One region of the Brochothrix thermosphacta DSM 20171 genome, then DNA from elsewhere that is predicted to be linked to it. Evidence: predicted binding sites of a transcription regulator. Region 1 holds the regulator's gene; each other region holds the start of a gene.
What was found. Region 1 encodes CtsR, which represses protease genes until heat stress. Its sites were predicted from a motif close to ATGGTCAATAAAGGTCAAACA; they were not measured.
Positions count from the first base shown of each region.

Region 2: clpP (ATP-dependent Clp endopeptidase proteolytic subunit ClpP) is a predicted target of CtsR. The motif match lies at 1,054-1,074, and genes of this name have one in related genera.
Region 3: clpB (ATP-dependent chaperone ClpB) is a predicted target of CtsR. The motif match lies at 793-813, and genes of this name have one in related genera.

Region 1 covers NZ_CP145608.1:81,580-83,850, forward strand. Annotated here, with positions in the region: rRNA gene rrf (5S ribosomal RNA) at 1-107, shown strand, start outside; tRNA gene V6S17_RS00380 (tRNA-Val) at 111-186, shown strand; tRNA gene V6S17_RS00385 (tRNA-Thr) at 193-265, shown strand; tRNA gene V6S17_RS00390 (tRNA-Lys) at 323-395, shown strand; tRNA gene V6S17_RS00395 (tRNA-Leu) at 402-483, shown strand; tRNA gene V6S17_RS00400 (tRNA-Gly) at 488-562, shown strand; tRNA gene V6S17_RS00405 (tRNA-Leu) at 592-680, shown strand; tRNA gene V6S17_RS00410 (tRNA-Arg) at 687-760, shown strand; tRNA gene V6S17_RS00415 (tRNA-Pro) at 770-843, shown strand; gene V6S17_RS00420 (CtsR family transcriptional regulator) at 1,120-1,578, shown strand; gene V6S17_RS00425 (ATP-dependent Clp protease ATP-binding subunit) at 1,609-2,271, shown strand, end outside.
Region 2 covers NZ_CP145608.1:282,686-284,956, forward strand. Annotated here, with positions in the region: gene treP (PTS system trehalose-specific EIIBC component) at 1-220, opposite strand, end outside; gene clpP (ATP-dependent Clp endopeptidase proteolytic subunit ClpP) at 412-1,005, opposite strand; gene treC (alpha,alpha-phosphotrehalase) at 1,302-2,271, shown strand, end outside.
Region 3 covers NZ_CP145608.1:1,971,950-1,974,220, reverse strand. Annotated here, with positions in the region: gene V6S17_RS09880 (DUF3139 domain-containing protein) at 149-502, opposite strand; gene clpB (ATP-dependent chaperone ClpB) at 849-2,271, shown strand, end outside.

The DNA of each region.
Region 1 (2,271 bases):
GATAGCAAAGAGGATACACCTGTTCCCATCCCGAACACAGTAGTTAAGCTCTTTAGCGCCAATGGTAGTTGGGGGTTTCCCCCTGTGAGAGTAGGACGTTGCCAAGCAATGGGGGATTAGCTCAGCTGGGAGAGCATCTGCCTTACAAGCAGAGGGTCGGCGGTTCGAGCCCGTCATCCCCCACCATTTTTTGCCGACTTAGCTCAGCTGGTAGAGCAACTGATTTGTAATCAGTAGGTCGCGGATTCGACTTCTGCAGTCGGCATTCATCTTTTTTAAAAAGATGCTGTCAAAAAATAATATCTAACTTGTTGAAAAACAAGAGCCGTTAGCTCAGTTGGTAGAGCATCTGACTTTTAATCAGAGGGTCGCTGGTTCGAGCCCAGCACGGCTCATAGTTAGCGGATGTGGCGGAATTGGCAGACGCACCAGATTTAGGATCTGGCGCCGCAAGGCGTGGGGGTTCAAGTCCCTTCATCCGCATTATGCGAAAGTAGTTCAGTGGTAGAACATCACCTTGCCAAGGTGGGGGTCGCGAGTTCGAATCTCGTCTTTCGCTCCATTTATATTTTTTTGTTTATTTACACCCTTGCCGGGGTGGCGGAACTGGCAGACGCACAGGACTTAAAATCCTGCGGTGAGTGATCACCGTACCGGTTCGATTCCGGTCCTCGGCACCATATATAGCGCCCATAGCTCAATTGGATAGAGTACTTGACTACGAATCAAGCGGTTAGAGGTTCGACTCCTCTTGGGCGCATTATACATACGGGAAGTAGCTCAGCTTGGTAGAGCACTTGGTTTGGGACCAAGGGGTCGCAGGTTCGAATCCTGTCTTCCCGATACGTGAAACAACTCATAATTTATGGGTTGTTTTTTTGTTGTTTAAAAAGATAATTAAGCCACTATTTAATATAAGCTGCTAAATTACCCAAGTTATGCTTGTTTGTATTTTAAAGCATTCGGCTTTACTTCTTAAAAAGTAATGGGGTATGATATGTTTTATCCATTCGAGTTGGATGAGTTGATATGTTTGCACTCGGAATTGCTATTCAGTATAATGAGTATAAGTCAAATTAGGTCAATCAAATTTTGACGGAAACTTGGAGGTTGATACTGATGAGCAATATGTCGGATGTTATAGAAGCCTATATTAAAAGATATCTTGAAGCAGAAGAAGCGATAGAATTAAAACGCAATGAAATGGCACTACATTTTCAATGCGTCCCCTCACAAATCAACTATGTGATTAATACACGATTTACAACAGAACGTGGTTATACAGTTGAAAGTAAACGTGGTGGCGGTGGCTATATACGTATTGTAAAAGTACGATTAAGTACTCATAGTCAATTAGTAGAAGCTTTGTTACATTTGCTTGAGGATAAGGAAATTACGGAAAATGTCGCTACAGATGTCACTTATCGACTGTATAAAGAAAATGTTGTCACAGAAAGAGAAGCTAACTTAATGATGGTTTCTTTAAGACAAAATTTATTAGGTGATAAAACAGGCGATAACGAAATAAGAAAACAATATTTACGTGCTTTTCTTGAACATTTAAAATACGCAGAATAAAAAATAGAAGTAATTATAAAGGAGTGGCTGATTATGTTTGGACGATTTACACAACGCGCACAAAAGGTTATTGCGTTATCGCAAGAAGAAGCAATACGTTTACGTCATAGTAATTTAGGAACGGAACATATTTTATTAGGTCTCATTCGTGAAGGTGAAGGCATTGCTGCTCAAGCTTTAAAAGAATTAGGGTTAGATACTGCCAAAATTGAAGCAGCCGTTGCAGAGCTAATCACAGAAGGTCAGGATGATGTACAAATCATTCGATATACACCGCGTGCTAAAAAAGTGATTGAACTTTCAATCGATGAAGCCCGTAAATTAGGCCATACTTACGTTGGGACAGAACATATCTTATTAGGATTGATTCGTGAAGGTGAAGGCATCGCTGCACGAATTTTTAGCAACTTAGATATCAGTCTTAACAAAGCGCGTCAGCAAGTACTACAATTGTTAGGTGTCAGTACACAACCTAACCAAGCAAATAGAGCTAATGTGCAAGGAACGCCTACTCTAGATGGTTTAGCTCGTGATTTAACTGAAACAGCACGAGAAGACAAATTGGATCCCGTTATCGGTCGTTCAAAAGAGATTCAACGTGTGATTGAAGTATTAAGTCGTCGTACAAAAAACAACCCAGTACTTATTGGTGAACCGGGTGTGGGTAAAACAGCAGTAGCTGAAGGACTCGCT
Region 2 (2,271 bases), 200 kb from region 1:
CTTTTTCGACCGTTCCGGTACCGATAATAACTTGGAATTGACCGTTAGCAGAAAATGAACCTTTAACAACATCAATATTATCTAACGCAGCTTCATCGACGATTTTTTCGTCTTTTAAAACTAAACGTAAGCGTGTAACACAATGCGTTGCTGTGATAATGTTTTCCTTACCACCAACGGCATCGATGATTTTTTGGACTTCTTCTCTTGAAAATGACATGATGTTCACCTCATTCTTTCGTATTTGTAAGCGCATACAGATTTAGCAATATATTGCTCAGTTAATTAACAACTCAATCTTACCTTGTATATACAAGGTTGTCAATTTATTTTTTCGGACAGAAAAAAACACCTAAAACAAAGTTCTAGGTGTTTCATATTTCTGAGAGAATGAACAAGGCATTTTACTTTTTATTTAAGTGCTTGGCTACTAACAACGATATCATCGATTAAACCATATGCTTTTGCTTCTTCAGCAGTCATAAAGTTATCACGATCAGTATCTTGTTCGATTTTTTCAATCGGTTGACCCGTACGTTCTGAAATAATTTTATTTAATTTAGCACGTGTCGCCAAGATATGGCGCGCTGCAATTTCAATTTCAGTTGCTTGACCTTGAGCACCACCTAAAGGTTGGTGAATCATGATTTCAGCATTTGGAAGAGCGAATCGTTTACCAGGTGCACCTGCAGTTAAAAGGAATGAACCCATTGAAGCGGCCATACCCATTGCCATTGTTTGCACATCAGCTTTAACAAATTGCATCGTGTCATATATTGCCATACCAGCGGTTACACTACCACCGGGTGAGTTGATGTATAAGTAGATGTCTTTGTCAGGGTCTTGAGCATCAAGGAATAACAATTGTGCAATGATAGAGTTAGCAACATCATCATTAACTTGGCTACCTAACATAATAATGCGGTCTTTGAGCAGGCGTGAATAGATATCGTACGCGCGTTCACCACGTGATGTTTGTTCGATTACTGTTGGAATTAAGTTCATATTGTAGACCTCCCTTTATTTTAACAAGCTATCAATTATACTACACTCTAGGTCAGCCAAGGTCAAATGAATAGACTTGCTAGTTTTGTAGTTTTTAGATAGGCTTTTATAAACTAAAAATGAACGTTGTTTAGTGTTATTTATACACAACATTTTGATTTAGTTATATAATCGTTTTGAGAAACGTTTATATAGGATATTCTATCACATTTAGTAAGATAATAACGAGTGTAAGACATTGACACTCTTGTATATACAAGTTAAAATAGAAGTGTAAAAGGAAGGTGGAATTTGTGATGACGAAGAAAAATTGGCGCGAAGCCAGTATATATCAAATTTATCCAAAAAGTTTTAACGATGCTAATGGAGATGGTATCGGAGATATTCAAGGGATACGTGAAAAAATACCCTATCTAAAAGAATTAGGTATCGATATGGTATGGCTTACGCCAATGCAACCCTCTCCTCAAAAAGATAATGGGTATGATGTTTCAGATTATTGTGCAATCAATCCAGTATACGGTACAATTGAAGAATTTAAAGTGTTGTTAGAAGAGTTACATGCAGAAGGTATCGATATGATGTTAGATATGGTGCTTAACCATACATCCACGGAACATCATTGGTTCCAGGAAGCAAAAAAATCAAAAGATAATCCTTACCATGATTATTATATTTGGCGTGAAGGTGAACCTGAAACGCTACCAAATAATTGGCAATCAAAATTTGGTGGGAGTAGCTGGGCATATAATGATGCAACATCGGAATTCTATTTGCACCTATTTGATGTGACTCAAGCTGACTTGGATTGGCGCAACCCTAAAGTGCGTGAAGAAATAAAAGCCGTATTGAAATTTTGGGCTGATTTAGGCGTAGATGGTTTCCGTTTAGATGTGATTAACTTGATATCAAAAGACGACACATTCCCAGACGATTATGTTGGTGATGGGCGTCGTTTTTATACAGACGGTGAGCATGTCCATGCTTATCTAAATGAAATTAATACAGAAGTCTTCACACCATATGGTATTTTAACTGTTGGTGAAATGTCATCAACTTCAATGGAAGCATGTATACAATACACGCAACCAGAAAACAAAGAATTAGATATGACATTTAACTTCCATCATTTAAAAGTCGATTATAAAGATGGTGATAAATGGCAATTAAAAGATATGGATTTTAGCCAGTTGAAAACATTGTTAAGTGATTGGCAAACAGGTATGCAAGCAGGTGGAGGTTGGAATGCATTGTTCTGGTGCAATC
Region 3 (2,271 bases), 670 kb from region 1:
TAAAACAAAGAATGCAATGATTAATTGAAATAAAACCACTGAAGATAAAATAACAAATAAAAGTAATGCAAATTTAAATGCAAAAATAAAAGTGTTTTTTAAAGTTGATAAAAGCATGCTGTTTCACTCCTTTTAATATAGTATATCATTATTTAATAATGATTTTTTTTATGTCATAAATACTTGAATGTTTTGGCGACTTATTTTTAGAGTTAAAGGATGTGATTGAAATTTGAAAAGGCACAGCTTTACGTGAATGTGAATAAAAATAGGTATAGACTGTGTTAACATCGTCTTTAAAAATTATCTCAGAATAGTAAACATCCCTATTTCTATCTTTTTTAAGTTTTGTTTGCCGTAGAATATCATTTCTATGTAATCCTTGTTTGACTATAGTACGATTTATTTCTTTCATTGCTTCATACTCATGAAATTTGAAAAAATAGAGATAAGAAAGCACCATTAACATAATTAGAACACTAACTTTTATTTTGTTATCCATTTAAAATACAGTCTCCTTATAATATAATTCCGTTCTTTGTTAAAAGTATAATATAAGCAATTAAAGGAGTAACGCACTCATTAGTTGCGCAACTGTTAATGGTGGTTGCAAACAATGATCAAGTGTTTTTCCCAGGAAATAAAGCAAAGGTAACGCCGAATTTTTTTGACTTGAAATAACTCATAGCGGTAATTTAAAAAGTATCATAAAGATTTTTAAAAGCTGTATTTTTCAACGCCACCACCAAAATTTAAAAATAATTTGTTGGAAAAATAAGTGTTTTTTATTGATTGCTGACCTATTTTGACTTATAATTGATTTATAAATTAAAGAAGAGGTGATGATCTTGGAACCGAATAAAATGACAAGTCAAGTTCAATCTGATATCGCAGAAGCCCAACAAATAGCAGTAACGCGACAACATCAAACGATTGATATTTGGCATTTATGGTTAGTCTTTATCACATCTAATGAACTTGCAAAACGTATCTACACAGAATTAAATATTGATTTAAAACAAATTGAGAAATATCTTAATGAACAATTAGATAAACAACCAATTGTGACTGGTAATAGTGTAACTTACGGACAGCAACTTTCAGGCGATTTGTATGAAGTGCTAGCTGAAGCCAACAAACACAGAGAAACCTTAGAAGATGCTTTTTTATCGACAGAACATTTTCTATTAGGTTTACAAAGCATGACTAAAAATGAATTGAAAAAGAAATTGAATCTAAAAACAAAAGAACTACAGGCAGTAGTTGATAAAGTCAGAGGGGGGAAACATGTTATGAATCAAAACGCAGAACAAACATATGAAGCACTAAGTAAATATGGTATTGATTTAGTAGAGGCTGTTCGTGCTGGTAAAATTGAGCCAGTTATCGGACGTGATACTGAAATTAGAAATGTAATCCGAATACTTAGTCGTAAAACAAAAAATAATCCTGTATTGATTGGAGAACCAGGTGTTGGTAAAACAGCTATTGTTGAAGGCTTAGCAGCACGTATTGTTCGAAAAGATGTACCGGAAAACCTTAAAGATAAAACAATATTCTCTTTAGATATTGGTTCTTTAATCGCCGGTGCTAAATACCGTGGTGAATTTGAAGAACGACTCAAAGCAGTGTTGGAAGAAGTTCAAAATAGTGAAGGGAATATCATACTCTTTATTGATGAGATTCACACGATTGTTGGTGCAGGTAAAACTGACGGAGCAATGGATGCGGGGAATATGTTGAAACCGATGTTAGCACGTGGTGAATTGCATTGTATTGGTGCTACAACATTAGATGAGTACCGTCAATATATTGAAAAAGACGCAGCGCTAGAGCGTCGTTTCCAAAAAGTATTAGTACCTGAACCATCAGTTGAGGATACAGTATCAATTTTACGTGGATTGAAAGAACGTTTTGAAATCCATCATGGTGTTAATATCCACGATAATGCGCTAGTATCAGCAGCAACATTGGCTGATCGTTACATTACCGATCGATTCTTACCAGATAAAGCCATTGACCTTGTTGATGAAGCTTGTGCAACCATTCGTGTTGAAATTGACTCAATGCCAAATGAGTTAGATGAAATAACGCGTCGTGTGATGCAACTAGAGATTGAGGAAGCAGCACTTGAACAAGAAAAAGATGATGTGAGTGCAACTCGTTTAGATGTATTACGAGAAGAGTTAAGTGAACTTAAAGAAGAGAAACAACAAATGGAAGCAAAATGGAAAGCAGAAAAAGATGAAATTGCTAATGTACGTGAAGTGC